DNA from 3 places in the Cupriavidus sp. 10L45 genome. Region 2 is predicted to be linked to each of the others. Evidence: predicted binding sites of a transcription regulator. Region 2 holds the regulator's gene; each other region holds the start of a gene.

Region 1 (10,230 bases), on a different contig from region 2:
ACCGGCACGCCGATCTCGCGCTTCACGGTGGCCAGGATCTCCAGACCCTTTTCCATGCCGAGACCGCGGAACGACTTGCCCGACGACCGGTTGGCCTTGTCGAACGACGACTTGTAGATGAACGGAATGCCCAGCGCCGACGTGATTTCCTTGAGCTGGCCGGCCGTGTCCAGCGCCATCTGCTCGGACTCGATCACGCACGGCCCGGAAATCAGGAAGAACGGCTGGTCGAGGCCGACATCGAATCCACACAGTTTCATGGCTGCTCCTTCTCTAGGCGCGCTCAGGCGGACTTGCCCTTGCGCTGCTGGCTGGCCAGCGCGCCTTCCACGTAGGCCTTGAACAGCGGATGGCCGTCACGCGGCGTGGACGTGAATTCCGGGTGGAACTGCACGCCGACGAACCACGGGTGGAGGCTCTCGGGCAGCTCCATCATCTCCGGCAGGTTTTCCGTCGGGGTACGGGCCGAAATGACCATGCCCGCGCCCTCAAGCTGCGGCACGTAGTGATTGTTGACTTCGTAACGATGGCGATGGCGCTCGTTCACTTCTTCGCCATAGATCTGGGCGGCCTTGGTGCCGGGCTTCACCGGTACGCGCTGGGCGCCCAGGCGCATCGTGCCGCCGAGGTCGGAATCGGCCGAGCGCTGCTCGACCTTGCCTTCGCGGTCCAGCCATTCGGTGATCAGCGCGACCACCGGATGCTCGGTCTCGAGGTTGAACTCGGTCGAGTTGGCATCGGGCATGTTCGCCACGTGGCGGGCAAACTCGATCACGGCCAGCTGCATGCCCAGGCAGATGCCCAGGTACGGCACCTTGTTCTCGCGGGCGTACTGGATCGCGCGGATCTTGCCTTCCGTGCCGCGCTTGCCGAAGCCGCCCGGCACCAGGATGGCGTCCAGCGGCTGGAGCACTTCCAGATGGCCGGATTCCAGTTCCTCGGAATCGATGTACTCGATGTTCACACGCGTGGCGGTATGCATGCCGGCGTGGCGCAGTGCCTCGATCAGCGACTTGTACGACTCGGTCAGGTCGACGTACTTGCCGACCATGCCGATCGTGATTTCGTGCTCGGGGTTTTCTTGCGCGTTGACCAGCTTCTGCCACATCGACAGGTCGGCCGGCTTCGGATCCAGGCGCAGTTCCTCGCAGATCAGGCGGTCCAGGCCCTGCTCGTTGAGCATCTGCGGGATCTTGTAGATGCTGTCGGCATCCCAGACCGAGATCACGGCTTCCTGCGGAATGTTGGCGAACAGCGAGATCTTGGCGCGCTCGTCGTCCGGAATCGGGCGGTCGGCGCGGCACAGCAGCGCCGTCGGCGAAATGCCGATTTCGCGCAGCTTTTGCACCGAGTGCTGGGTCGGCTTGGTCTTCAGCTCGCCAGCGCTGGCGATGAACGGCACCAGCGTCAGGTGCACGAAGGCGCAGTGGTTGCGGCCCATGCGCAGGCTCATCTGGCGTGCGGCCTCGAGGAACGGCAGGGATTCGATATCCCCCACCGTGCCGCCGATTTCCACCAGCGCCACGTCAGCCTTGCCCTCGTGCGAGGCGGCCGCGCCGCGCTCCACGAATGCCTGGATTTCGTTGGTGATATGGGGGATGACCTGCACGGTCTTGCCGAGATACTCGCCCCGGCGTTCCTTGCGGATCACCGATTCGTAGATCTGACCAGTCGTGAAGTTGTTCGATTTCCGCATCTTGGCGGAAACGAAGCGCTCATAGTGGCCCAGGTCGAGGTCGGTTTCCGCGCCATCTTCGGTCACGAACACCTCGCCGTGCTGGAAGGGGCTCATCGTGCCGGGATCGACGTTGATGTAGGGATCGAGCTTGAGGAGGGTGACTTTGAGGCCGCGCGACTCGAGAATGGCCGCGAGCGAAGCAGCAGCGATGCCCTTGCCGAGAGAAGAGACGACGCCACCGGTGACGAAGACGAATTTGGTCATAAACCGAGCTTGCCGGGGAAATCGGGATTATACATGAGCGGCCGTCCCGCGCGGCCCCGGAAATTGTGACAGCCGGGGTGAAACCCCGCGGGGTGCTACCCGGTTGCGCCGCATTGCACCTCCTTGCGCCCAATGCGCCGCACGGGCGCCGCCCTGCCCGCCTGCTAACCGGCGTCTACCGCGATTCCTGCCGGATCTTGCCGATCAGGTCACGCACCAGCGCGGCGGTTTCGAGCGGCTTTTCCATCGGATAAAGATGGCCGCCCTCGATGAAGCGCAGGTGCTCGCCCACCAGCCGGCGCGTGGCGCCCAGGCCGCACTGACGCACCTCGCGCGAGCGCGTGCCGGCGACGAAGCCCACCGGCACCGGCGCGCCCTGCGACACCTTGCGCCCCAGGCTGGTCGGCAGGGTCCGGTAGATCTTGTATTCCACCTCGCGGTCGAAGCGCAGCCGCCGCTCGCCAGCGTGGCCGGTCGGCTCGGTGCCATGCTCGGCGTAGTCGCTCAGGACCTCGGGGTCCCATATCGCGAAATTCTTCTTGGAGAGGAAGTGATGACGCACTGCCTCGGCGTCTGGCCAATGGGTGCGGCGGTTCTTCGTCACGGCCGCCGGACCAGGCTTTTCGTCGAGGCCGAATATTTGCGAGAAACGCAGCAGCCCGGCGCGCCAGCCGGCAATCACCGGCGAGTCGAGCATGACCACCCCGCGCACCCGCGCGGGCCGGCGCAGCGCGGCCATCAGGGACAAGAAGCCGCCCAGCGAATGGCCGACCAGCCACACCGGGCGCTCGGTGCCATCACGCGTGGCGCGGTCCAGCTCGTCTAGCAATTCCTCCACGAGATGCGGCCACTCGCGCGTGACCGGGTACTTCGGGTCATGGCCGTAGCGCTCCACGGCGCGGATATCGAAATCGTCTTCCAGTGCACCGAACAGCTTCCGATACGTGCGCACCGGGAAGCCGTTGGCGTGCGAAAACAGCAGGATGTCGCGCATGCGGCGTCTTGGGAGGGTGGAATGCCGGGGAAGCGGCGATCAGTGTTCGCGGCGGGCCCGGACCGGCTGGCCCCAGCGGTCGGCGTCATCGCGCGCGAGCGGGAATTCCGCCGGCTCCGCCGCATCCCACTCGGGGTTGCAGATCTCGCCGAACACCTGGCGCAGGCGGTGGCCCCACGTGTCGCGAATCATGCGGAAGTAGGCGTTGCGTTCGTCGATACTGACGAAGCGAGTCACGCGCAGCGCGTCGGCCTCATAGACCAGCAGGTCCAGCGGCAGGCCCACGGAGATATTCGATTTCAGCGTCGAGTCCATCGAGATCAGCGCGCACTTGGCGGCCTCGCCCAGCGGCAGCGACGGCGACACCACGCGGTCGATGATCGGCTTGCCGTACTTGGCCTCGCCAATCTGGAAATAGCAGTTTTCCGGTGTCGATTCGACGAAGTTGCCGGCCGCATAGATATTGAACAGGCGCGGCCGCTCGCCGCGAATCTGACCGCCGAAGACCAGACTCACGTTGAATTCGATGCCGGCATCGCGCAGCGCATGGGCATCGCGCTTGTGCACGGCGCGCACGGCGTCGCCGACGATGGTAGCGGCCTCGAACATGTCCCGCGCGGTCCACAGCGAGCGCTTCTCGTCGCGGCCCTCTGCCAGGCATTGGCGCACCGACTGACTGATCGCGAGGTTGCCGGCGGTCATCATCACCATCACGCGGTCGCCCGGCTCTTCGAACACGGTCATCTTGCGGGCCGTGGAAATGGCGTCCACGCCGGCGTTGGTGCGGGAATCTGACAGGAATACCAGGCCGGCATCCAGCCGCATGGCTACACAGTACGTCATGGGAATCTTGTTGGTTTTGGCCGCGCGCCGGCTCGGCGGCGCGCTCAGGGGCAAGCTTGCATTCTAGCGCCCTAGCGCGGCGCGAGCCGCCTCGGCGGCATCGGTCGCTTCGAACGGCCGTCTGATGGAAAGGATTGCTGCCCGGGGTGGGGTCAGTCAGCGACCGGTACCGCTGGCATCGGCGGAATCGGGGTGATGGCGATCTCGACTTCCATCGTCTCGCCCGTCCCGCCCTCCAGAATGCCCCGAATTGGTGCGGCCGAGGCGTAGTCACGCCCCACGGCAAGGCGTACGTGACGGCCATCGGTCAGGCAACGGTGCGTCACGTCGATGCTGCACCAGAGCGCGCTGGCGGCGTCCAGGCAGACATCGGCCCAGGCGTGGCTGGCCATCGACGTGGCGGCCGGGTCATAGAAGTAACCACTGACATAGCGCGCCGGAATGCCGAAGGCGCGGCACGCGGCCACCATCACCTGCGCCTGGTCCTGGCAGACGCCGCTGCCGAGCGCGAAGGCATCGGCGGCGCTGGTACCGACGTGGGTGGTGTTGGCACTGTAGCGCACGCGGTCCGCGATGCCATCGGCCAGCGCCAGCAACGCCGGCACGTCGTGGCCGGCGGCCAGGAACGGCGCGGCGAACGCGCGCAGCGCGGCCGGGGCCTGCGTGAGCGGCGTGGCGGCGGCAAAGTACAGGGGCGACACGCGCGACTCGCCGGCGTCCGGCTGGTCGTGGAAGCCATGGTGGCCGGGCGCCCCCGCTTCTTTTGGCGGCGCAATCATCACTTCCACTTCGCCAGTCGCCGTGATCGAAATCGTCTGGGCGGGGCCGGACAGCGTGAAGTTATGGACGATGTTGCCAAAGCCGTCGCGGGCCTCGGACAGGTTGCCCGGGGCGGACAGCGTCCAGCCCTGCACGGACTGAAGCGGCCCCGAACGCGGCGCGAGCCGCAGTTCGTGCACGCTGCGGCGCACTGGCTCGGTGTAACGGTAGACCGTCTTGTGGTGGATCTTGTATTTCACGATAGGGCACGCGCCGCGGCGACCGGTGCCCGGCCCGCCACCCGCCCGATCGGCAACGGTGTGGCGTGCCCGGCACCTCGTCAGGCAGCCAGCGGGACGAGGAAGTCCCGGCTGATGCCGTTGCCGAGATCGCCAATGCGCTCCAGGAAGCTGGTCAGGTAGGCGTGCAGGCCAACGGCGAAGATGTCGTCGATGCGCGCGTATTTCAGGTCGGCGTGGAGTTTACCAGCCTGGCGCTCCGTCTCCGACGACTGCTGGTTGGCCACCAGCGCGAGAATGGCGACCACCTCGTCCATGCTCGACACCAGCGAGCGCGGCATGTCCGGCCGCAGGATCAACAGCTCCGCCACGCGTTGCGGCGTGATCACGGCGCGATAGATCTTGCGATACACCTCGAAGCCGGACACCGAGCGCAGCACGGCTGCCCAGTGATAGAAGTCGTTCTGCTCGCGGTTCAGGTCATCGTTCTGCAACTGGCTCTGGGACTGCCCGCTACCGTCCTGGGACTGGGATTGGGACTGACTCCGGAATCCCCCGCCCTGGCTCTGGCTCTGCGATTGGCCGCCCTGGAAAGCGAGATCGTCCTCGTCGCGCCGGCCGGAGGCCTGGAACTTGACATCGAGGATCCGCGCGGTGTTGTCCGCCCGCTCCAGGAAGGTGCCGAGCCGCATGAAGTGGAAGGCGTCGTCCTTGAGCATGGTGCCGAACTGCACGCCACGCGCCAGATGCGAGCGGAACTTGACCCATTCGAAGAAGCGGGACGGGTCGTCGCGCAGCTCACCCTCGGCAATGATGCGCTGCACATCCAGCCAGGTGGTGTTCAGCGTCTCCCAGACCTCGGTGGTCAGCGAGCCGCGCACCGCGCGGGCGTTCTCGCGCGCCGCGCGCAGGCAGCTCATGATCGACGACGGATTGGTCATGTCGCGAACCATGAAGTCGATCACGTCGTCGCGGTGCAGCAGCCCGTACTTGTGGTCGAAGGCGTGGGTCAGCTCGGAAATATCGAGCATCGCCCACCAGCCCTGCTCGGCCACTTCGGCGGACTGCGGCAGCAGCGAGGTCTGGTAATTGACATCGAGCATGCGCGCGGTGTTCTCGGCGCGCTCGGTATAGCGGGACATCCAGAACAGATGGTCGGCGGTGCGGCTCAACATGATGGGTTCTCCCGGCGATCGGCGTGTTCCATGGCTCAGCGCTCCAGCACCCAGGTGTCCTTGGTGCCGCCCCCCTGAGAGGAGTTGACCACCAATGACCCTTCGCGCAGCGCCACGCGGGTCAGCCCGCCCGGCACCATGCGCACCTCCTTGCCCGACAGCACGAACGGCCGCAGGTCGATATGGCGCGGCGCGATGCCCGACTCCACATAGGTCGGGCAGGTGGACAGCGCCAGCGTCGGCTGGGCGATGTACTGCTCGGGGCGCGATTTCACCACCTCGCGGAACTGGTCGATCTCGGCGCGCGTGGCCGCCGGTCCGACCAGCATGCCGTAGCCGCCCGCGCCGTGGGTTTCCTTGACCACGAGGTCGGCCATATGGTCGAGCACGAACTGGAGATCGTCCGGGCGCCGGCACATATAGGTCGGCACGTTGTTGAGGATGGCCTCCTCGCCCAGATAGAAGCGGATCATGTCCGGCACGTAGGGGTAAATCGACTTGTCGTCGGCCACGCCCGTGCCGATGGCGTTGCTGATCGTCACATTGCCGGCCCGGTAGACCGACAGCAGCCCGGCCGCACCGAGCGCCGAATCTGGACGAAATGCGAGGGGATCAAGGAAGTCGTCATCCACGCGCCGGTAGATCACGTCGATGCGCTGCGGCCCCTGCGTGGTCCGCATATATAGGTGCTCGTCCTCGACGAACAGGTCGCTGCCCTCCACCAGTTCCACGCCCATCTGTTGAGCCAGGAATGCATGCTCGAAGTACGCCGAGTTGTACATGCCCGGCGTGAGCACGACCACGGTGGGATCGGCGATGTTCTGGGGCGAGACACTGCGCAGCATGTCCAGCAGCAGGTCGGGATAGTGCGCCACCGGCGCCACCCGGTTGCGCGCGAACAGCTCCGGGAACAACCGCATCATCATCTTGCGGTTTTCCAGCATGTACGAAACGCCGGACGGCACCCGGAGGTTGTCCTCGAGCACGTAGAACTCGCCCTCGCCGGCCCGCACCACGTCGATGCCGGCCACATGGGCATAAATGTCGCGCGGCACATCCACGCCGAGCATCTCCGGCCGGTATTGGGCGTTGTTGTAGATCTGGTCGGGCGGAATCACGCCGGCGCGGATGATGTCCTGGCCGTGGTAGATATCGTGGATGAACCGGTTCAGCGCCGCCACGCGCTGCCGCAGGCCGCGCTCGAGCGTGGCCCACTCGCTGACCGGGAATATGCGCGGAATCACATCGAACGGAATCGTGCGCTCGGTGCCGCTGTTCGACTCGTCCTTGTCGCCGTAGACGGCAAAGGTAATGCCCACGCGCCGGAAGATAAGGTCCGCCTCGGCGCGTTTGTTGTCCATCGTCGAACCGGACTGCCGCCCGATCCAGTCCGCAAAATTGCGGTAGTGGGCCCTGACCGCCCCTGACGGCAGCGTCTGTCCGGCCTCGATGGCCGCCACTGCTCCGTCCTCCCGCCCTTCCAGCATCTCGTCGAAAAACCGCGCCGCCATGATGGCCGCTCCTTCGTGAAATGGGCGCCCGCGCCGGCCTCGTACTGACCGTGCCGTGCCGTCTCCCCGGTCGCCCGTTTGTCGATGCCTTGTCGAGTTGGCTCTTTCAGCATATCCGCACCGGCAAAACCCGCAAGGGTCACGCGCGCCGGCACGCGAATCGGTTTAGCAAGATGCTTGCCAGCCAGGCGCCGCCGAAGGCACGGCGCCAAGGGCTGGCTGGCGGCTTCAGGTCAGTTCAGATCAGGCGGCGGGCTTGCCGGAGCAGGCGGCCGACTCGGGCGGGCACTTGTCCAGGATGTCCTGGACCAGCGCCTCGGGCGTGCGGCGGATGTCCAGCACCAGCGCGTCGCGTGGCTCCTCGAGGGTGTCGAACTGGCTTTGCAGCAGCGCCGGGTTGAAGAAATGGTCCGTGCGCGCCGACAGCCGGCTGCCGATGGTGCCGGCGTCGCCCTTCATGAAGACGAAGGTCACACCGCCGTCGGGCGGGGTCAGGCGGTCGCGGTAGGTCTGGCGCAGCGCCGAGCAGGTGAAAACGTGGGTGCGGCCCTCGGCCCGGGCGGTGTCGATGGCGGCGCGCATCGCGGCCAGCCAGGGCCAGCGGTCCTCATCGGTCAGCGGAATGCCGTTGTGCATCTTGGCCTTGTTGGCCTCGCTGTGGAAGGCGTCGGCATCGTGGAAGCCGCAATGCAGCTGGCTGGCCAGCAACTGGCCGACCGTGGTTTTCCCGCTGCCGGAAACGCCCATCAGGATATAGATCATGTCTGCTCCGTCGATCATGGTCGGATGGTCGGGCCATCCTTGTCGGTAGCCTTCGGGCGCGAAAGACGTGGCGCGAAGGTGCACCGCGGCATGGAGATACCTGGCCGCGGCGATTGCTGAAAATCGTAAAACGACTAAACGATGACTAAACGACGACTAAGTGCGTGCAGGGCAAGTTGGGCGCCCGCCTATTGTGCGACCACGCCGGCCGTTTGGACAGCGGGCGCGGCGTCGGCCTCGGACAAGTCCAGGGCGCTACCGCCTTCTTCGGCGATCCGGGCATGGCGCCGGAACAGTCCGAACAGGCCGCGCCCCATGCTGAAGCGCGCAAAATCGTCGTCCGGCGCGGTCGCCGGGATGCGCGCGGCGAATTCGGCGTGCGCGGCGGCATCGCCGACCATGGTCAATGTGCCGGCTACGGCATCCACACGAATCCGGTCGCCATCGCGCAGCCGCGCCAACGGGCCGCCTACAAGCGCCTCCGGACCCACATGGATCACCGCCGGTACCTTGCCGGACGCGCCCGACATGCGGCCATCGGTCACCAGCGCCACCTTGTGGCCGGCATCCTGCAGTGCGCCGAGTGCCGGCGTGAGGCGGTGCAACTCGGGCATGCCGTTGGCGTTCGGCCCCTGGAAGCGGACCACCGCCACCACGTCGCGATTCAGTTCGTCGGCCTCGAAGGCGACTTGCAGCGCCTCCTGGGAGTCGAACACGCGGGCCGGGGCCTCCACGATACGGTGCTCGTCGGCCACGGCCGACACCTTGATCACGCCCCGGCCGAGGTTGCCGGCCATCAGGCGCAGCCCGCCCTCCTTCGAGAACGGCGCCGACGCCGGTGCCAGCACGGCGGCATCGCCACTCGTGGTCGGACCGTCGCGCCAGCGCAGCGCGCCGTCGGTCATCACCGGCTCCTCGGTGTAGCGCGCCAGCCCTTGCCCCATCACGGTCTGGACGTCCTCGTGCAGCAACCCGGCTTCGAGCAGTTGGCCAATCACATAGGCCACGCCGCCGGCGGCGTGGAAGTGGTTCACATCGGCCGAGCCGTTCGGATAGACGCGCGCCAGCAGCGGCGTGACCGCCGACAGGCGGTCGAAGTCATTCCAGTCGATGACGATGCCGGCGGCACGCGCCATGGCGACAAGGTGGATCGTATGGTTCGTGGAACCGCCCGTGGCCAGCAGGCCGACCATGGCGTTGACGATGGCCCGCTCGTCCACGATCTGGGCGAGCGGCGTGTACGCGTTGCCGCGCGCGATCAGCGCCAGCGCGCGCTGTGCCGCGGCCGCCGTCAGCGCATCGCGCAGTCCGCTGTCCGGGTGCACGAAGGCCGAGCCCGGCATGTGCAAGCCCATGATTTCCATCAGGAACTGGTTGCTGTTGGCCGTGCCGTAGAAGGTGCAGGTGCCGGCGCCGTGGTAGGCGGCGCATTCGGCCTCCAGCAAGACATCGCGACCAACCTGACCCGTGGCGTAGAGCTGGCGCACGCGCGCCTTTTCCTTGTTCGAGAGACCGGTCGCCATCGGCCCAGCGGGCACGAAGACGATGGGCAGGTGGCCGAACTGGAGCGCCCCCATCAGCAGGCCCGGCACGATCTTGTCGCACACGCCGAGCATCAGCGCGGCATCGAAGGTGTTGTGCGAGAGCGCGACCGCCGTACCCATGGCAATGGCGTCGCGCGAGAACAGCGACAGCTCCATGCCAGCGTTGCCTTGCGTGATGCCATCGCACATCGCCGGCACGCCGCCCGCCACCTGGGCCACGCCACCCACCGCTCGCGCCGCCTCGCGAATCACGTTCGGATACCGCTCGTACGGCTGGTGGGCCGACAGCATGTCGTTGTACGCGGTGACGATGCCGAGGTTCGGGGCGTGCTCGACGCGAAGCTTGAGCTTGTCGTCGGCCGGCAGCGCGGCGTAACCGTGCGCCAGATTCGCGCACGACATGCCGCGCAGCGGGCCGAGTTCCCGCTGTGCCCGCTCGCAGCGCGCCAGATAGGCGGCGC
Region 2 (10,230 bases):
GTCATGCGCACCGGCAACGGCGTGCCCGAGGTGCGTGAAAACACCCCGCTGGCCCAGGCGCTGATGGAAATCACCCGCAAGGGCCTGGCCATGACGGCCGTGGTGGACCCGGACGGCCACGCCATCGGCGTGTTCACCGACGGCGACCTGCGCCGCCTGCTGGAAACCCCGCGCGACTGGCGCACCGTGCCCATCGGCGAGGTCATGCACCGTAACCCCCACGTGGTGAACCAGGACCAGCTGGCCGTGGAAGCGGTGCAGATCATGGAAGCGAACCGCATCAACCAGCTGCTGGTGGTCGATGGCGACGGCAAGCTCGTGGGCGCGCTCCACATCCATGACCTGACCCGCGCCAAGGTCATCTGAGCGGGGCCGGCGATGCGCGACTTCTTCGGCAGGATCTCCGGTCTGGTCATGCGGCTGCTGCCGCTGCTGCTAATGGCGATGGTCGCCGGCAGCACGTTCTGGCTGGTGCAGATCAACTCGCCCCATGAGGACGAGGCCGCCCAGAACCGCGCCAAGCGCCATGAGGCGGACTACTACATGGACCGCTTCTCGGCCACGGAACTGGACACGACCGGCGCCACCAAGATGCGCTTCACCGGCGTGAAGATGATCCATTTCGAGGACGACCAGACCTACGAGGTGACCACGCCGGCCATGCGCGCCTACCAGCCGGACCGCCCCCCGGTCACGGTCAACGCGGACCGGGGCGTGATGAACTCGGAGGGCTCGGTCATCGACCTGTACGGCAATGCCTTCCTGGTACGGCAACCCGGCGTGGATCCGTCGAAGGACCCGCGCATGACCGCTGCATCGCAATATTTCCAGTTGCTGGTCAATGACGACATCGTCAAGACCGATAAAGCGGTACAACTCACGCGCGGCCCGTCGGTGATGACGGCCAACGGACTGGTCTTCAACAATGTCACGCGCGAAGTACAATTGCTCGGCAACGTACGCGGCACCATCGTCATGAATCCGCCGTCGGGGCAGGCCCGGACCACGCAGTAAGCACAACAACAAGCACGCCAGGCGCCGGCAACGGATCGCCCGTCATTCTCTCAGCTGACCAACATGACCCCATCCCTGACGACGTTGTCCTGTCGCCGCATCGTGCCCGCCCTGGCGGTGGCAATCGCCGCGCTCGGCGCGACCCTGGCCCAGCCGGCCCTGGCGGAGCGTGCCGACAAGGACAAGCCGCTGGTGCTGGAGGCCAACAACGCCAGCTATGACGACGTGAAGCAGATCTATACGCTGACCGGCAACGTCGTGCTGACCAAGGGCACGATGGTGCTGAAGTCGGACGCCGCGCAGATCCGCACCGACCCCGAGGGCTACCAGTACGCGGTGGCCACGGCCAATCCGGGACGCCAGGCGTATATCCGCCAGAAGCGCGACGGCGTGGACGAATACATCGATGGCTGGGGCGACCGCATCGAGTACGACGGCAAGCAGGAAATGTCGAAGCTGATCGGTCATGCCCGCGCGGCGCGCATCGCCGGCGCGAAGACCGTCGACGAGATCCGCGGCGCCGTGATCACCTACGACAGCCGCAACGAGTACTACACGGCTGCCGGCGGCGACAACAACACCTCCACCGGCAACCCGTCCGGCCGCGTGCGCGCCGTGCTCTCGCCGCGCGCGGACCCGGCCAGCGGCGCCGCCGCGCCGCCACCGCCGCTGGAACTGAAGCCGGCGCCCGCGCCCGGCAAGCCCTGAACCCCGGACGCGCCCGCCGCGTCACGCATGCATTGACCTGATGAACGACTCCGCCACGCTCGCCCCGAACGCCTCCGCAGCCCCGTCGGCCGCCCGTACCGACAGCAGCACGCTGGTCGTGCGCCACCTGAAGAAGCGCTACGGTTCGCGCACCGTGGTCAAGGACGTCTCGCTGGACGTGAAGAGCGGCGAGGTGGTCGGCCTGCTCGGTCCGAACGGCGCCGGCAAGACCACGTCGTTCTACATGATCGTGGGCCTGGTGGCACTGGATGAGGGCGACATCGTGCTGGACGACCAGCACATCAGCGGCCTGCCGATCCACGAGCGCGCCCGCATGGGCCTGTCCTACCTGCCGCAGGAGGCCTCGGTCTTCCGCAAGCTCAACGTCGAGGAAAACATCCGCGCCGTGCTCGAGTTGCAATTGGAGAAGGGCAAGCCGCTGCCGAAGGCCGAGATCGAACGCCGCCTGGATTCGCTGCTGGACGACCTGCAGATCGCCCATCTGCGCAACAACCCGGCGCTGTCGCTCTCCGGCGGCGAGCGCCGCCGCGTGGAAATTGCCCGGGCGCTGGCCTCCGCGCCGCGCTTCATCCTGCTGGACGAGCCGTTCGCCGGCGTGGACCCCATCGCCGTGGGCGAAATCCAGCGCATCGTGAGCTTCCTGAAGGCGCGCAACATCGGCGTGCTGATCACCGACCACAACGTGCGCGAGACGCTCGGCATCTGCGACCACGCCTACATCATCAGCGAAGGCACGGTGCTGGCCGCCGGCCAGCCTGAGGAAATCATCGCCAACGAGTCCGTGCGACGCGTGTACCTGGGCGAAAATTTCCGCATGTGACCCATCGGCCGCCGCGTGCGGCCGCGCTTCTCCCGGCCTCCACGGCGACAGCCGGGGTCGATCAGGAAGTCAGAGCGATAGGCGATAGCAATTTCCGTTCCATAGTCGGAAGGATGCGCATAGAATAGGTCGCATGAAACCGTCGCTTCAGCTTCGTCTCTCGCAACATCTGGCATTGACCCCGCAGCTGCAACAGTCGATTCGATTGTTGCAGCTCTCGACGCTTGAACTCCAGCAGGAAGTGGAACAGGCGCTGACCGAAAATCCCCTGCTCGAACGCGAAAACGACTGGATCGAAAGCCCGCTGCGGGTAGCCGCCGATGGCTCGGTCAACCTCCAGAGCGCCCCCGCGCCGGCCTCCTCCGAGCCACAGCCCAACGGCGACGCGCGCACCGATGGCGCGTCCGGCGGTGAGGACGACAACTACAACGACAACGGCAGCGAGGACTACGGCAGCGACTGGAGCCTCGACGACTTCGCCCGCCGCCCCCAGGGCGACGAGGACGAAAAGTCGCCGATGCAGTTGCGCGATGCCGAGCCCACGCTGCGCGAGCACCTGATGGGGCAGTTGGCCCCGCTGAAGATCTCGGTGCGCGACAAGGGCCTGGCCATCTTCCTGATCGAATCGCTCGACGATGACGGCTACCTGAGCGCCTCGCTCGAGGAAATCTGCACCGAACTGCCCGAGGAACTCGAATTCGAGATCGACGAAGTCCACGCGATCCTGACCCTGCTGCAGAGCTTCGACCCGCCCGGCGTGGGCGCGCGCAATGCCGCGGAGTGCCTCAGCCTGCAATTGCGTCGCCTGAAGCACTCGCATCGTGAGCTGGCGCTGACCATCGTCAATCATCATCTGGAACTGCTGGCCGTGCGCGACTACACGCGGCTAAAGAAAGCGCTCCAGGTGGACGAAATAGCACTGAAGGCGGCACACGAACTGATTCGCTCGCTGGCGCCGTATCCGGGGCACGCGTTCAACCGTCCCGAGGCCGACTTCGTGGTGCCCGACGTGTTCGTGCGCAAGAGCGGCAGCGGGTGGATCGCGGCGCTCAATCCGGATGTCATGCCACGGCTGCGCATCAACGACATGTATGCGCAGATCCTGCGCGGCGCGAAGGGCGAAACGGGGACGGCAGGCCTGCAGCAGAAGCTTCAGGAGGCGCGGTGGCTTATCAAGAACATCCAGCAACGATTCGATACGATCCTGCGTGTTTCGCAGGCAATTGTGGAACGTCAAAAGAACTTTTTCACGCATGGCGAAATCGCGATGCGCCCCTTGGTTTTGCGGGAAATAGCCGATACACTCGGTTTACATGAGTCGACCATTTCCCGGGTCACCACGAATAAGTACATGGCCACGCCCATGGGTACTTTCGAGTTGAAGTACTTCTTTGGGAGCCACGTCTCTACGGAGACTGGCGGCGCGGCCTCCTCCACGGCAATCCGCGCGCTGATCAAGCAACTGATAGGAGCCGAAGACCCCAGGAATCCTCTTTCCGACAGCCGGATCGCCGAACTGCTGGGTGAGCAAGGCTTCGTGGTCGCACGCCGCACGGTGGCGAAATACCGCGAAGCGCTCAAGATCCCCGCAGTCAATCTCCGCAAGACTTTGTAGCCGAGCCGCAACCGCCTGCCTGGTGCGGCTCTTTCAGAAGGAGAAGCGCTATGAACTTCAAGATCAGTGGACACCACCTCGACATCACGCCCCCGCTGCGTGAGTATGTGGAAACGAAACTGGAGCGAATTGTCAGGCATTTCGATCAGGTCATCGGCGTGAGCGTGCTGCTATCGGTGGACAACCACAAGGAGAAGGACCGGCGCCAGTACGCGGAAATCAATCTGCATCTGAAGGGGAAGGACATCTTCGTCGAAGCGCATCATGAAGATCTGTATGCGGCGATCGACTGTCTGGTCGACAAGCTCGACCGCCAGGTCATCCGCTACAAGGACCGCGTACAGGGCCACGATCGCGAGGCGGTGAAGTACCAGATGGCCGCCCAGCAACTGACGCAGCAGTAGAGACCTGCAGGCAACCGAAAACAGAGCGGTTGCCGACCCTGCAGAGGACTGAAAAGAAGAGCTCAAGCCGCGCAATCAGCGCGGCTTTTTTGATGGGCGCGCGCCATGGCGGTGACGGTGCGGGCACCTGGAATGTTTCGTTACCTTATTGCCACGCCGGAGGGCGACCCGGGGCCCCCGGGAGCGGTCAAAATGGGAACAAGTGTTCGCAAGCCGCCCGCCTCGGTGTATGCTCCGCCATACAAATAACGACAGGACGGCCCCGGGACACCCCGGGTGGGCAAGCCGGCCGGCACGTCGTGGCACCGCCGCGACCCCGGCGCTGCATCGCAAAATCGCGGTGGAGCCCTGCTCTATAATGGCCGGACGCTCCAATGCGGGCGTCCCAGACAAGATCTCGGTACCCAAGTTTCGCCCCGAATCCGGCGGGACGGCCTTCGCGCCCCGGCCCGCTAACCTGACTTCTCGCGCATCGCCCATGAATCGTTTGGCCAAATTGCTGCCACCCGGCAACATCCATCTCGACGTCACCGTCACCAGCAAGAAGCGGGTGTTCGAGCAAGCCGGGCTCCTGTTCGAGAACAACCATGGCGTGGCGCGTGCTACCGTGACCGATAACCTGTTCGCGCGCGAATCGCTGGGTTCCACGGGTCTGGGTGCCGGCGTGGCCATTCCGCATGGCCGCATCAAGGGTCTCAAGCAGCCGCTGGCCGGCTTCATGCGCCTGGCCGAGCCCATTCCGTTCGAATCGCCGGACGGCAAGCCGGTGTCGCTGTTGATCTTCCTGCTCGTGCCGGAACAGGCCACGCAACAACATCTGGAAATCCTGTCGGAAATCGCCCAACTGCTCTCGGACCGCGAGATGCGCGAGGGCCTCGCCACACTGCCCACGTCGGAAGCGGTGCATGATCTGCTGACGCAGTGGCACCCCTGACTCCCGCCCCAACGGCCGCCTGAAACGGCCTGTCCGCCCCCGAAAGTCATACGCGCATGGAACTCACCGGCGTCACCTCGCAGTCGATCTTCGACGACAACGCAGCCGATATCAAGCTCTCGTGGGTCGCTGGCCTGGAAGGGGCCGACCGGGCCTTCGACGTGGAATTCGCCCGCGAAGCCACCTCGGCGGCGGACCTCGTCGGCCACTTGAACCTGATCCACCCGAACCGGATCCAGGTGCTCGGCAAGCCGGAAATCCTCTACTACCAGCGCCTCGACGACGAGCCGCGCAAGCGCCAGATGGGGGAGCTGATCCTGCTCGAGCCGCCGTTCCTCGTCGTGGCGGATGGCATGGAGCCGCCGCCAGACCTGGAGCTGCGCTGCACGCGCTCGTCCACGCCGCTGTTCACCACGCCGGTGTCGTCGGCGGCTGTGATCGACCATCTGCGGCTCTACCTGTCGCGCATCTCCGCCCCGCGCGTGACGATGCACGGCGTGTTCCTCGACATCCTCGGCATGGGCGTGCTGATCATGGGCGAGTCCGGCCTGGGCAAGAGCGAACTGGGCCTGGAACTGATCTCGCGCGGCCACGGTCTCGTGGCCGACGATGCGGTGGATTTCGTGCGACTCGGACCCGACTTCATCGAGGGCCGCTGCCCGCCGCTGCTGCAGAACCTGCTGGAAGTGCGCGGCCTGGGCCTGCTCGACATCAAGACGATCTTCGGCGAGACGGCCGTGCGCCGGAAGATGAAGCTCAAGCTCGTGGTGCAGCTCGTGCGCCGCAACGACGGCGAGTTCGAGCGCCTGCCGCTTGACTCGCAATACCTCGATGTCCTGGGCCTGCCAATCCACATGGTGAAGATCCAGGTGGCAGCCGGCCGCAACCTGGCCGTGCTGGTCGAGGCTGCGGTGCGCAATACGATACTGCGCCTGCGCGGCATCGACACCTTGCGCGACTTCATGGACCGTCAGCGCGCCGCCATGCAGGCGGACGTGGTCTCGCGCGGCCAGGGCCGCCTGCTCTGATGCGGTGGCGCGTCAACGCGCCACGGCTCTCCATCGTTTGTGCTGTAATGGGCATCGAGCCAATGGATCGGACCCATTCGTAGTGTTTCCACAGCCAAGGAGAGAAGCATGAAGAAGCTGATCGCGATGTGTTTGCTGGTGACCCCGCTGCTGGCCACGGGCGCGTTTGCCCAGAGTGCCTCGGCCCCCGCCGCCTCTGGCGCCAAGGCGCCCAACGCCCAACAGGACAAGATGAAGGCCTGCAACGCCCAGGCCACCGGCAAGAAGGGCGACGAGCGCAACAAGTTCATGAGCGACTGCCTCTCCAACAAGCCCGCCGCCGCCGCCGAACCCAAGACCCAGCAGGACAAGATGACCGCCTGCAGCAAGCAGGGCAAGGGCAAGAAGGGCGACGACTACAAGAAGTTCATGAGCGATTGCCTGTCCAAGCCGGCGGCCTGATCGTCACTTTTTGTGCGCCGGGTGTCATGACGCAGCCATCACCCGGTGCTATCCTTGCAGGGCTATGCGGATCCTCCTCATCACCGGAATCTCCGGCTCCGGCAAGTCTGTCGCCCTCAATGTCCTGGAAGATGCAGGCTACTACTGCGTCGACAACCTCCCGGCACAATTCCTGCCCGAGCTGACCAGCTACCTGGCCGAGCAGGGCTATACCCACCTGGGCGTGGCCACCGACATTCGCAGCCGCGAGTCGCTGGCGCGGCTGCCGGACACCGTGCGCCAACTGGCCGCCGCCGGCCATCAGGTGCAGGTGCTGTTCCTGACCGCCAACACCGACGCGCTGGTGCAGCGCTACTCCGAAACACGCCGCCGCCACCCGTTGTCCGGGCGCGTGGCCGAGGTACCCGCCCTGCCGGGCAGCGCCAATGCCGATGCGGCACCGCACGATACCTCGCTGATCGAAGCCATCGAGATGGAGCGCGAGCTGCTGAGCCCGCTGGCCGAATCGGCGCACCGTATCGACACCAGCAACGTCCGCACCAACACGCTGCGCAGCTGGATCAAAGAGTTGATCCGGGGCGAGGACAGCCAGCAGCTCACGCTGCTGTTCGAATCGTTCGGCTTCAAGCATGGCGTGCCGAGTGACGCGGACATGGTCTTCGACGTGCGCTCGCTGCCCAACCCCTACTACGACCTCGCGCTGCGCCCCCTCACGGGCCGCGATGTGCCGGTGATCGACTTCCTGCAAAGCCAGCCGATGGTGCTGGCGATGGCCGAGGACATCCGCGCCTACGTGGAGAAGTGGCTGCCGAGTTTCATTGCCGATAACCGCAGCTACCTGACCGTGGCGATCGGCTGCACGGGCGGCCAGCACCGCTCGGTGTTTATCGCGGAAAGACTTGCCAACTACTTCCGGGCACATGGTAATGTGCTGGTCAGGCACCGCGAGCTTGCCCCGGCAGGCTGACGCGCCAACGTCCCTCCCTGGTAGTGGAACCGGAACCGGCATCGCATGTCGTCACATCCACCAGACACTGGTCATTCGACGCATCCCGCGCCTGATCTGGACGCGCTGCCCCTGTTTCCGCTCCACACGGTACTGTTTCCCGATGGCCGCCTGCCGCTGCGCGTATTCGAGGCGCGCTATGTGGACATGGTGCGCAACTGCATGCGCGACCACACGCCGTTCGGCGTCTGCCTGATCGCGAGTGGCAACGAGGTGGCGCAGCAGGACCAGCCCACCGTGCCCGAAGACGTGGGCTGCCTGGCCGATATCGTCGACTGCAATATGGAGCAACTGGGCGTGCTGCTGATCGAGGCGCGCGGCCGGCAACGCTTCCAGGTCCTTTCCCACAGCACGCGTGATGACGGCCTGATCGTGGCCCGGGTGGAGTTGCTGCCGCCCGACGAGATCGACTGCAAGCTCGAATTGCTCGGCGAATGCCTGTCGGCGCTGCGGCGCATCGTCAGCGCCATCCATGCAGAGCAGGCCGACAAGTCGCGCCTGCCCTTCAACGAGCCGTATCACTGGGACGACCCGAGCTGGGTCGCCAACCGGCTCTGCGAATTGCTGCCCGTGCCGCTCAAGGCCAAGCAAATGCTGATGGCGCTACCCGATGCCGGCATGCGCATCGAGATCGTCCACCGCTACATGCGTCAGCATCACATCGTCTGACGCCTCTCGCCGTTTCCTGAATTTTCCCTAGAACAAGCCGCCGCGCGCCTGATCTTCGAGCAGCCGCCGCACCGGTGCGGGCGTGCCGAGCGCATCGAGATCGTCGAGCGACAGCCAGCGCCGGCTGACGCCATCGTCCGCGCCGCCGCGCAGCGCCAGCGCGCCCAGGTCCACCCGCACCGCGCGGATCAACAGGCGGAAGTGCGTGAACACGTGCGTCAGCTCCCCGGCCAGCGTCGCAGAGGTCGGCTCGCCGAATTGCCGGGCGACCTCGCGCGCGGCGTCCTCGGCTGCGTCTGCATCGAAGGGCACCGTGTCGACGGGCATCTCGGGCAGGCTCCACAGGCCGCCCCAGATACCGCTGTCGGGTCGTAGATTGACGAGAACGTCGCGGCCGTGGCGGATGATCAGCATGACGGTGCTGCGCTCGGGAATCGCGGCACGCGGCTTGGGCGTCGGCAGCGTGCCGGTCAGGTTCTCGCGGCGCGCCACGCATTCGGCGGCCAGCGGGCAGGCCGCCGCATCGGCCAGACAAGCCGGCTTGCCGCGCGAGCAGATCGTCGCGCCCAGGTCCATCAACCCCTGCGTGTAGGCCACCATGTCTTCGGCCTGATGCGGGCCGGCGGGCGGCAAGGCGCGCTCGGCCAGCGCCCACATCCGCATCTCGATGGCCCGCTCGCCCGGATAGCCGTGCATGCCGAACACGCGCGCGAACACGCGCTTCACGTTGCCGTCGAGGATGGGCGAGCGCACGCCGGCGCTGAACGCGGCGATGGCAGCCGCCGTCGAGCGGCCGATGCCGGGCAGCGTAACCAGCACGGCCGGATCGGTCGGGAACTCGCCGCCGTGGTCGTCCATGACCGTCTTCGCGCAGCGGTGCAGGTTGCGCGCGCGCGAGTAGTAGCCCAGGCCAGCCCAGAGCGCCATGACGGCGTCGGCCGGCGCGGCGGCCAGCGCGGCCACGGTGGGCAGCGCGGTCACGAAGCGCTGGAAGTACTCGATCACCGCCGCCACCTGGGTCTGCTGGAGCATGATCTCGGACAGCCAGATCCGGTACGGGTCGCGCGTGTTCTGCCACGGCAGGTCGTGCCGGCCATGCGTGCGCTGCCACGTCACCACGCGGGCGCCGAAGTCGTCGGGCACGGCAATGTCGGGGCTGGCTGGGAGGGTGGGGGCGGCGGCTGACTTGCGGGGCATTGCGGGGCGGTGGGGAAAAGAAAAGCGCCGCTCTAAGGCGGCGCCACATGATACCGCGATGCGGTGCCCGGTCAGGCCGCGCGCGCGCCGTGCTCGACTGCCGGTTCGACGAGAACCTTGGCAAACCCCTCGATCTTGGTGCTGCGCTCGTCCAGGCCGTTAAGCACCTGTTCGAGTTCGGCGATGCGGCTTTCCAGCGTGTCGGTGGCCTCGTGGATGCGTTCGATCGAATCCACCCGACGGCGCAGTTGCTTCTGATGCTCGCGCACCTGCGCCTCGAGCGGCGTCATCACGGACTTCAGCCAGATCTCGATATCGCGGTTCAGGTCTCGGAAATTCTCCAGAACCCGGCTCGCCATCGTCGCGAACGCGT
Region 3 (10,230 bases), on a different contig from region 2:
GCGGCCACCAGCGCGGTGCGCGAGACCGTGGTGCGTGCTTCAAGCCGCATGGGCCACCTCCCCGTGCGTTGCGGCGTGGTCCGCGCCGGCCATGGCCAGACCCAGCGTGCCGAGCGTCCAGCCGGACGCCGCGCGGGCCGGCGTCAGCCGTCCGCCATGGATCACGGCGATGCGGTCGGCCAGCGACAGCAGTTCGTCGAGATCCTCGGAAATCAGCAGCACGGCGGCCCCGGCCGCCGCCGCTTCCAGCAACTGGCGATGGACGTAGGCCACCGCGCCGATGTCCAGCCCCCAGGTGGGCTGGCTGGCGATGACCAGCCGAGGCGTCTGCGCGCCGCGTACCGACAGCGCGCGCCCCAAAATCAGCTTCTGCATATTGCCGCCGGAGAGCGTGCGCGTGGGGGCGTCGATGCCGCCGCCGCGCACATCGAATTTCTTGGCCAGCGCCGCCGCAAAGCGCCGCGCCGGTCCGCTGCGGATCACCCCGCCGCGCACGAACGCCGGGTTGCCCAATTGCTCGGCAATCGCGTTCTCCCACACGGCCAGGTCGCCCACGGCGCCTTCGGCATGGCGATCCTCGGGCACGCGCGCCACGCCGGCGGCAATCCAGCGCCGAGGCACGGCCGGCAGGTCGATGCCTTCCACGGTCACCGTGCCGGACGATGGCGCGAGCATGCCGCTCATCAGCTCGGCCAGCGTCACCTGCCCGTTGCCGGACACGCCGGCGATGCCGACGATCTCGCCCGCATGGAGCGCCAGCGTGACATCGTGCAGTGCCACGCGGCCCTCGGCCGCCGCCACATTGGCGCGGCGCAGGGTGGCGACCAGTTCCCCAGCCGTCTCGACGGCCACGCGCCGCGGCATCTCCACACGCCGTCCCACCATCAGTTCGGCCAGCTCCTGCTTGCTGGTCTCGCCGACCGCGCGCATCGCCACCAGCTTGCCGCCGCGCAGCACCGCCACGCGATGTGATACACGCAGCACTTCGTCGAGTTTATGGCTGATGAAAATGACCGACAGCCCTTCGGCGATCAATTGCGCCAGCGTGGTGAACAGGCTGTCCACCTCCTGGGGCGTCAGCACGGCTGTGGGTTCATCGAGAATCAGCACCCGGGCGCCGCGATACAGCGCCTTGACGATTTCCACGCGCTGGCGCTCGCCCACGGACAGCGCGCCGACCCGCGCGTTGGGCTGGACGGCAAGGCCGAAGCGCTGGGCGATGGCCTGAACGCGCCCGAGCGCGGCGGCGCGCTGCTGGCGCCAGCGCCAGAGCGGCTCGGTGCCGATCAGGATGTTGTCGAGCACGGTGAGGTTGTCGGCCAGCGTGAAGTGCTGGTGGACCATGCCCACGCCAGCCGCCAACGCTGCGCGCGGGTTGCCGGGCGGCAGCGTCGCGCCATCGACCTCGACGCTGCCGGCATCGGCAACGTAGTGGCCGAACAGGATATTGACCAGCGTGCTCTTGCCGGCGCCGTTCTCGCCGAGCAGGGCGAGCACCTCGCCACGCTGGAGATCGAGCGAAATGTCGTCGTTGGCGGTCAGCGGGCCGAAACGCTTGGTGATATGGGAAAGACGGAGGACGGGAGGCGATGCCATTTCAATGTTCGTGGGTGTTCTCCCCTCTCCCGCACGCGGGAGAGGGGAGTAAAACCAACCTTACGGCGTGGACTTCGGCTCCGTTTCCACCACCTTGACCGTGAACTTGCCATCGAGGATGGCGCGCTCCTTGGCCTTGACCTTGGTCATCACGTCAGCCGGCACCTTGCCCTCGAAGGTGCCCAGCGGCGCCAGCTCGGCGCCCTTGACCTTCATCAGGGAATACTGGCCGTAGTCCTCGTTCTTGAACTGGCCGGCCTTGACCTTGGCCAGCGCGGCGCCAATCGTCGGCTCCATGTTCCACAGCGCCGAGGCCACCACCGTGGCCGGGTATTGCGGCTGGGTGTTGATCACGTTGCCGATGGCCAGCTTGCCGCGCTCCTTGGCCGCGTCGGAAACGCCGAAGCGCTCGGCGTAGAGCACGTCCGCGCCCTTGTCGATCATGGCGAAGGCCGCTTCCTTGGCCTTGGGCGGATCAAACCAGGAGCCGATGAAGCTCACCGTGAACTTCACCTTCGGGTTCACCTCGCGCGCGCCTTCCATGAAGGCGTGCATCAGCCGGTTCACCTCGGGAATCGCATAGCCGCCGACCATGCCGATGTGGTTGGTCTTGGTCATGCCGCCCGCGATCATGCCGGTCAGATAGGACGGCTCCTGAATGTAGTTGTCGAACACCGAGAAATTCGGCGCCTGCGGCTTGCCCGAGGAGCCCATCAGGAAGCCGACCTTCGGGTAGTCCTTGGCGACCTTGCGCGCGGCGGCCTCCACGGCGAACGATTCGCCCACGATCAGCCCCGAGCCCTGCTCCGCGTACTGGCGCAGCACGCGCTCGTAGTCGGCATTCGACACGCTTTCCGAGAACACATAGTCGATCTCGCCGCGCGCCTTGGCCTCGTTCAGCGCCTTGTGGATACGCGAGACCCACTGCTGCTCCACCGGCACCGTGTACACCGCGGCCACCTTCACCTTTGTCTGGGCATGGGCCAGCGGCGTGGCGCCGAGGGCCACGATACCCGCCAGCGCGGCCCCCGCCGCCGCCACTTTCAGCCAGGTGCGGCGATAGCTTTCAATAGGCATGACTTCACTCCCCTTTCGCGTCGTTGCGCGTGATCGAGTACTGCGTTGGAATTCTTTTTTTCTGGTCCAGCATTGGCCTCAGGCCATGCCATGCGCGCGGGCGGACGCTGGCTCGAGCCCGCAGCCGCGCAACAGCAAGGCCACCAGATGCTCGGTGGCTTGCTGGAAGTCCTGGGCGTCCAGCCGCTTCACGCCCAGCACGGCACAGATCTGGGTTTCGAAGTCGGCATAGGTCTGCGTGGCGGCCCAGATCGTGAAGAACAGATGCTGCGGGTCCACCGCCGCCATCTGCCCGCCGGCGATCCAGGCGCGGATCACCCCCGACTTGCGCGCCACCAACTCACGAAGTGCCTCACGCAGCACCCCGCCGATCTCGGGCGCGCCATGGAGCAGCTCGTTGGCAAACACGCGCGAGGCGTCCGGGTGGCTGGCGGAGAGCCGCATCTTGGCGCGGATGTAATGCTCCAGCGCCACCTCCGGCGGATAGTCGACGCTGATGATGTCGGTCTCGGACAGCCACAGTTGCAGCGTATGGGCCAGCACCGCGCGGTACAGCGCCTGCTTGGTGCGGAAGTAGTAGTGCAGGTTCGACTTCGGCACGCCGGCGCGCAGGGCGATGTCGGCCATCGTCGCCCCGGCGAAACCCGCGCGGGCGAACACGTATTCCGCCGCGCGCAGGATCAGCGCCTCGTTCTCCTGTCGAATGCGGCCCGCCGCTTCGCGGGCGGCGGGCGCGACCAGCGCGTCCATTACTTCGTGCCGTAGAGCCGGTCGCCGGCGTCGCCGAGCCCCGGCACGATGTAGCCGTGCTCGTTGAGCTGCTCGTCGATGGCCGCCGTGACGATCGCCACGTCCGGGTGCGCCGCGCGCAGCGCCTGGAGCCCCGGGCGGGAGGCAATCAGGCAGACATACTTCATGGTCGTCACGCCGGCCTCCTTGAGCCGGTTCAGTGCCGCGATGGCGGAGTTGCCCGTGGCCAGCATCGGGTCCACCACGATCACCATGCGCTCGTGGATGTCTTCCGGCATCTTGAAGTAGTACTCGATGGGCTCCAGCGTCTCGGGGTCGCGGTAGAGCCCGATATGGCCAACGCGCGCGGCGGGCAGCAGGTCCAGCATGCCGTCCAGGAAGCCGTTGCCGGCGCGCAGGATCGACACCAGACAGAGCTTCTTGCCCGACAGCACCGGCGACACCATCGGCGCGATCGGCGTCTTGATGGCGATGGTCTCCATCGCCAGGTCGCGCGTGGCCTCGTAGGTCAACAGTTGGCTGATCTCTCGCACCAGACGGCGGAAGTTATCGGTAGTCGTTTCCTCGCTGCGCGCGAGCGTGACCTTGTGCTGCACCAGCGGGTGATTGACCACCATCACCATGGCTGACGGCGACGTCTCTGTATCGGCAATGGCTTGCGCGGCCGTAGGCACGGCGGACAGGTCATTCATGGTGCGCTCCTTGGGTCGACTCGCTGGTTTCATCAGGCACGACGGGCCACTGGCCCGCCGCGCCCGGCTGCCTGCAAAAACGTGGGTGGTAAAAGGCTCTCGTCAGAACACCGTGCCGTCGCTCTGGATCGCGAACGGGGGCGTGCCGCCCGGCCTGCGCTGCGCGGCAATGCGCCGGCCCGCGGCCCAGGTGCCGCCCTCCAGCACCCGCGCCAGCGGAAAATCCTCCTGGGTGACGCCCAGCGCCTGCCGCACCCCTTCGGCCACGAGGTCGAGCCCGGTCACGGTCAGCGCGCGCCATTCCACGATCACCGGCTCATCCACCGTGTGCGTGCCCGCCGCGAAATCGGGGTTGCGCGGCACCATCAGCTCGAAATCGAACAGCAGGCCGCCGTTGCGGTACTCGGGCAGGCCGGTCAGGGCGTCCAGCCCGGTGACGATGAGGCCGGCGTCCTCGAGCGGCTCCAGCAGCGAATAGGTCAGCCACTGGGTGAGCTTGTGAAACGGCACCAGCCCGTCGGGCGCGGCTTCATGGTGCCAGCAGTCGCCCAGCGAGATGCCATCGAGCTGCACGCGGCCCGGCCAGACCGGCCCGAGCGCCACCAGCAGCGTGCGCAGCACGAAGCTGGCCTCGATGCGGCCATCGACGGCATGTTTGGCGAAGTAGTCGTACAGATTGCCGAGCCGGGCCGGCGTGCCGAAGACGGCCGGGGTGGCTTGCACCACCTCCCCCAGCCGGCGCAGCAGGCCGGCGCGGCCTTCCAGCCCCACCAGCGGGTTGTGCGCGGCCACCTGGAAAGCGGTGGCGATGGTCGAGGCGTCCATGCGCGCCAGCCGCTCGCCATCGGCACGCAAGGGGTCGCCATGCTCGGCGGAGAAGCCGCCGCGCGCGAAGAGATCGAAGCTGGCCACGCCGAGGCCCTCGGAGCGGGTCAGCATCAGGTCGCTGGCCGGATCGCGGTAGCGCCAGTCAGCGCCGGCACCGGCATCGAGCAGTACGCTCGGGATGACCAGGTCGATGCCGATGCGCGCGCGTTCCTCGCAATGATCGGCGCCGGACATGCCCGCCCGCTCGCACAGGATCTGCCAGCGGTCGAGCTTTTCCTCGCCCGGACCGCCGCTCTCGAAATGGCGCCAGCGGCTGTGATACGGCACCTTGAGGTCGCGGTAGCGGCGCCGGATGGTGGCCGCCACGTAGTCCGCCACGGCGTGCACCCGGTCTGGATGCCAAGTAAAGAGCGCAGAGTCGCCCGCCGCCACGTATTCCGTCACAATGGCGCACCGGCTGCGCACAGCCTCCGCGCTCAACAGCGCCGAGGCGGGATGGTCCGGCGGCACCGGGGTGTGCCAGCCGCTGCCATCGCCATCGATCCGTGCGTCCTGCCCTCCTTCGGAATGCTGGTTCATTCGTTCAACCCCCTGCCCTTTGCCAGGGCGAGTTCGTCGGCGTCCGGCGGCGTGTACCGCGTGAAGTACCCCGCCGCCACCTTTGCATCGATTTCCACGCGCGCGTCGGCCGGGATCAGCGCCTCGGGAATGGCCACCTGCTCCACCACCTCGATGCCCTGCGCGGTCAGCGCGCCATGTTTCATATTGCTCATGGACGCCCAGCGGTCGATCCGCCGGATGCCCAGCCAGTGGAAGACGTCGGGCATCAGTTCCTGGAACCGCATGTCCTGCACGCCCGCCACGCATTCGGTCCGCGCGAAGTAGGTTTCGGCGCGGTCGCCGCCCACCTGGCGCTTGCGCGCGTTGTAGACCAGGAACTTGGTCACCTCGCCCAACGCGCGGCCCTCCTTTCGGTTATAGACCACCAGGCCTACGCCGCCCTGCTGCGCCATCTCGATACAGACCTCGATGCCGTGCGCCAGATAGGGCCGGCACGTGCAGATGTCGGAGCCGAACACATCCGAGCCATTGCATTCGTCGTGCACGCGGCAGGCCACGCGGGTCTCCGGCTGGCCCAGCTTGGCCACATCGCCGAAGAAATAGAGCGTCATGCCACCGATGGGGGGGAGGAAGACCTTGAGGTCGGGCCGCGTGACGAGTTCCGGGAACATGCCGCCGGTCTGCTCGAACAGGCTGCGCCGCAGGATGCTTTCCTTGATATTGAAGCGCCGCGCCAGGCCCGGCAGGTACCAGACCGGGTCCACGGCGGCCTTGGTCACGCGCACATCGCCATTGGGATAGAGGATCTCGCCATCGGGCACCAGCCGGCCAGCGGCGATGGCCGCCGTCAGCTCCGGCATATTGATATGGGCGCGCGTGACGGCGATGGTCGGGCGGATGTCCACGCCGGCGGCGATGCGGTCTGCGAAGACGGTGGAGACGAGGTGGCCCCAGGGGTCGAGCGAGACGATCTTGTCCGGATCGCCCCACTGGGCATGGGGCCCGATGGACTCGGCCGGCGCCGTGTCGGTCAGGTCCGGCCGATGCGCGCGCTGCAGGCTGCCCGAGGCCACCGCCAGCGCGCGATAGATCGCATAGGCCCCGGCGTGGGTGCCGATCACGTTGCGGCGCGTGAGGTCCGTGAGGCTGGCGATGACCGGTCCCCGCTCGGCCGCCGTGGGGGCGCCCCAGTGGATCGGCTCGGCCGGCTTGTCGCGGCGCGCGTGCGAGGTCAGGACGATGTGATCGGACATGACAGCCTCTTCCCCGGATGCCCCGGTATCTGGAATCCTGACCAAATGGTCAGGTTTGTATCTCCATACTAGGCAACGTTCGTGCCATCGCCCAAGTGGGGTTGTTACGGTAGGTGTTGCGCCGAACGCACCGTGGCAGTGCGTTGCCCGCGCCAAGGCGAGGCGGTGGGCACCATCAGGGCGATGGGGTCAATTTAGGACTTCGGCTATGTCGAGGTCGACAGGCATTTTCCATACTGGCTGCATCGCGCCCCAGACGGGGCCAGCCACAGCATGGAGAACATCATGAAACTACTATCCGCCTTAGCGGCAGTCGCCGCATCCCTCAGCGTGTTGGCGCCTGTGGCGGCGCATGCCGCGGGGACATCGGCCAGCCCGCTGCCCGCCTCCTGCGTGACGGTGTCGGCGCAGGCCGGCGAGGCCCAGCGGGCACCCGGGCCGCGCGTGCGGTGCGTGCTGCCGTCCGGCAAGGTGTCGGGCATGGTGCCCGTGGGAGGGATGTCGCACGGGGCGCCCGCGGACTGGCGCCGGGTCATCGAGGACCCGGCCGCCCGCAAGGCGCTGGTGCCGACATACAGCTGAGAGCGCTAAGGCGCTAAGGCCAGATCAGGCCTCGGAAGTGACCGACTTGTCACGCGCCGGCCAGATCGCCTCGCGCAACACATGGAGGACATCGACCGATTCCACATAGCGATGGAACACCGCCCCGGCCAGATTGCTGGCGACCCAGGCGGCCCCCATGCCCAGTGCGTTGAGCACGGGCTGCCCCGGCGCCAGGTGCGAGACCGCCGCATTGACCACCAGGCAAACCGGAAAGTGGACCAGGAAGACCGAATAGGAAATCTTGCCGAAATAGGCCGAGAGATCCGCCAGACGGCCGCCGGGCCAGCGCTCCAGCCAGTCCCCGCGCCGGGAGATGGCCAGTAGCAGCGCCGTGGCCAGCGCCACCGCGATGCGCAGCCGGAAGTCCACCACCAGCGCCGCCACGCCCAGCGAGGCCAGCAGGATCAGCGCCATCGGCGAGCGCCCCGGGTTCGACACCCAGTAGGCCAGCGTGCCCATGCCATAGGCACCAAAGAAATAGATCGCCCAGATATCCCAGCTGGCGTCGCGGTTGAACCAGAACAGCGACGCCACGGCCAGCGCACCCACCAGCGCCATGCCCCACGGCAGGCGCCGACGCGGCGCCGCGCGCGCCACCCACAGCACCATCACGAGCAAGGCGAACAGTTGCAGGTCGATGGCGATATACCAGACGCCGGCGGACAGCGCGTCCACATCGAGAATGTTGTGCAGCAGGAGCAGATGCGCGACGAACTGCGCCAAGTGCGGGGCGGCCGGAATGGAGTCATGCGTCATCCAGGTGCGCGCCAGCGCAGCCCCGGCAATCGCCACGAGAATGGCAACGGCAAACGGCACCACCAGCTTCTGATAACGGCGCCAGATGGTCCCCAGCGGATTCGCGGCCGTCAGAATCCCGCCCGGCGCCAGGCTGCGCGCGGCCAGGAAACCACTGACAACAAGAAAGACCTGCACGGCAATGCGCGCATAGTCGGCCAGCCAGCCAATCAGCCCCGGGGCAAGGGCGTGCGCGGCATCGGACATCGGCCCGTAGAAGGCCAGATGGTGCAACACGATCAGCTGTGAGCTGACCGCCTTCAGCGCGTCAATGCACGCCAAACGAGAAGGACGGGTGCCCATTTGTTATGAGAACGATACAAAGGTGCGGGATTGTACCTTGTTGGTGCAGGGACGGATGGGGGTCAAAGGTTACGGATGTAACAAGGATAGGTGGGATGGCGCGCCGGCCACGATGAAAGTCAAACCATGCCCAATTCTTGGGCGCGTCTGATAGACCTCTCAGACAATGCGCGGGTAGAACGTCTGCTGGTTCAACCCTATCGGCTTCTTGGCACGACGCCGACGCCACGGGAAATCATCGAACTTCTGGATCTCGAAGGAACTGCCCGGCGCATCGAAATAAGGAGTTTATGTATTGTGCAAAAGATATGGAATTACAGGTTCGTTATTAAAATAATCGCTGGCATCATTCTCGCCTTCATCGTCGTTATTATGCCTGCAGATATCTGGGACGCATGGACTGTCCCTCATGAATACCCCTTTGGAGAGGAAGGCCCAGCCGCTTCGATGTGGGCTTATCGGTCCCAGCAGAATTATCTGATATCAAGCATCTCACTCTGGACCACCAGCACCCTCGCCCTCTGGTCCCTGCTTGCCAGGCGCACCCGCATGCGGACCCGCATCCTGCGCGCGCTCCCCTTTGCCGTGGTCTGGGCGCTGATGGCCTATGACGGCTCCCGGTTGACCTAGCGCGGCCCGTTCCCCAAAACCGGGCATTTGCTTATGACGAGAATATCCTTCCTGCGCCGCAGGCCCGGGGTATACCCTTGCCGCTTTCGTCAGCACCCTCGGATCCCATGTCGCCGTTTGCCTCGTTTTCGTCCCTGCAACGCCTGATTGCCGCTGCTGCCCTGCTCGCCGGGGTAGTGGCGCCTGCTCTCGCCCATGCCGATAGCCCGGTTCTCAACAAGATTCGCGAGACGGGCACGATTACGCTCGGCTATCGGGAATCGGCGTTGCCGTTCTCGTTTGCCGACGACAAGGGCCAGCCGGCCGGGTATGCGGTGGATCTCTGCCTGCGTGCCGCCGAGGCCGCCCGCGTCAAGGCCGGGTTGAAGGAGATCAAGGTGCGCTGGCTGCCGCTGACGCCGCAGAACCGCATTCCGGCCGTCGTCAATGGGCTGGTCGACCTCGATTGCGCGCCCAATACCAATACGCTGGAGCGCCAGAAGCAGGTGGCGTTCAGCGTTTCGCACTATGTATCCACGGTGCGGATGCTGGTACGGGCCGATTCGGGTATCAAGTCGCTCGAGGATCTGCGTGGCAAGACCGTGGTGACCAGCGCCGGCTCCACCGGCGACCGCCACGTGCGACGCCTGAAGGCCGACTATGGCTATCGGGACGTCTACGCCAAGGATCATGGCGAGTCGTTCCTGCTGCTGGAGACGGGCCGCGCCCAGGCCTTCGTCATGGACGATGTGCTGCTGGCCGGGCTGCGCGCCAAGTCGAAGGATCCGTCGCAGTTCGTGATTGTCGGCCCGGCGCTGTCGGTGGAGCAGAACGCGCTGATGATGTCCAAGGCGGACCCGGAGTGGAAGCGGCTGGTCGATCAGGCGCTGGCGGGCACCTTCGCCACGCCGGACGTCGTCGCGCTGCAAAAGCGCTGGTTCCAGCAGCCGATTGGCACGCGTGGCACCAACCTCGCGCTGGCGCCCTCCGCCGAGGTCACACAGGCCTGGAAGCACCCCTCTGACGCCGTGACCGAATAAGCACTTTTCGGCATCCATCTCGGGGCGGCACGCGGCTGCCGCCCCCGGAAAACCCCTGAGTTGACGGCTTCACCGGCCTTGGACACACTGGCCCGAGCGGGCTGACATGCTGTTTACTGGCCG

Evidence for each region. Region 2 encodes sigma-54, which starts transcription at its own class of promoters, with help from an activator protein. Its sites were predicted from a motif close to TGGCANGNAANCTGCTTT; they were not measured.
Region 1: a site for sigma-54 is predicted at 7,629-7,646, ahead of AC1DFU_RS11090 (circularly permuted type 2 ATP-grasp protein). Genes of this name have one in related genera too.
Region 3: a site for sigma-54 is predicted at 6,827-6,844, ahead of AC1DFU_RS12270 (GTP cyclohydrolase II). Genes of this name have one in related genera too.

Annotation. Positions count from the first base shown of each region.
Region 1 is NZ_JBFTJC010000005.1:217,920-228,149, reverse strand. Features, by position in the region: gene kdsA (3-deoxy-8-phosphooctulonate synthase) at 1-260, opposite strand, end outside; gene AC1DFU_RS11115 (CTP synthase) at 284-1,942, opposite strand; gene AC1DFU_RS11110 (alpha/beta fold hydrolase) at 2,118-2,936, opposite strand; gene AC1DFU_RS11105 (proteasome-type protease) at 2,976-3,779, opposite strand; gene AC1DFU_RS11100 (transglutaminase family protein) at 3,932-4,798, opposite strand; gene AC1DFU_RS11095 (alpha-E domain-containing protein) at 4,879-5,952, opposite strand; gene AC1DFU_RS11090 (circularly permuted type 2 ATP-grasp protein) at 5,988-7,463, opposite strand; gene AC1DFU_RS11085 (gluconokinase) at 7,707-8,225, opposite strand; gene edd (phosphogluconate dehydratase) at 8,414-10,230, opposite strand, start outside.
Region 2 is NZ_JBFTJC010000003.1:13,233-23,462, forward strand. Features, by position in the region: gene AC1DFU_RS05940 (KpsF/GutQ family sugar-phosphate isomerase) at 1-366, shown strand, start outside; gene lptC (LPS export ABC transporter periplasmic protein LptC) at 379-1,014, shown strand; gene lptA (lipopolysaccharide transport periplasmic protein LptA) at 1,078-1,722, shown strand; gene lptB (LPS export ABC transporter ATP-binding protein) at 1,763-2,563, shown strand; gene AC1DFU_RS05960 (RNA polymerase factor sigma-54) at 2,697-4,178, shown strand; gene hpf (ribosome hibernation-promoting factor, HPF/YfiA family) at 4,229-4,582, shown strand; gene AC1DFU_RS05970 (PTS sugar transporter subunit IIA) at 5,061-5,516, shown strand; gene hprK (HPr(Ser) kinase/phosphatase) at 5,573-6,544, shown strand; gene AC1DFU_RS05980 (PsiF family protein) at 6,653-6,985, shown strand; gene rapZ (RNase adapter RapZ) at 7,050-7,952, shown strand; gene AC1DFU_RS05990 (LON peptidase substrate-binding domain-containing protein) at 7,998-8,660, shown strand; gene mutY (A/G-specific adenine glycosylase) at 8,688-9,857, opposite strand; gene AC1DFU_RS06000 (dynamin family protein) at 9,929-10,230, opposite strand, start outside.
Region 3 is NZ_JBFTJC010000006.1:7,352-17,581, reverse strand. Features, by position in the region: gene AC1DFU_RS12300 (ABC transporter permease) at 1-50, opposite strand, end outside; gene AC1DFU_RS12295 (ABC transporter ATP-binding protein) at 40-1,596, opposite strand; gene AC1DFU_RS12290 (BMP family protein) at 1,657-2,673, opposite strand; gene AC1DFU_RS12285 (TetR/AcrR family transcriptional regulator) at 2,752-3,423, opposite strand; gene upp (uracil phosphoribosyltransferase) at 3,423-4,115, opposite strand; gene AC1DFU_RS12275 (URC4/urg3 family protein) at 4,218-5,522, opposite strand; gene AC1DFU_RS12270 (GTP cyclohydrolase II) at 5,519-6,757, opposite strand; gene AC1DFU_RS12265 (hypothetical protein) at 7,043-7,339, shown strand; gene AC1DFU_RS12260 (acyltransferase family protein) at 7,364-8,458, opposite strand; gene AC1DFU_RS12255 (hypothetical protein) at 8,585-9,088, shown strand; gene AC1DFU_RS12250 (amino acid ABC transporter substrate-binding protein) at 9,196-10,107, shown strand.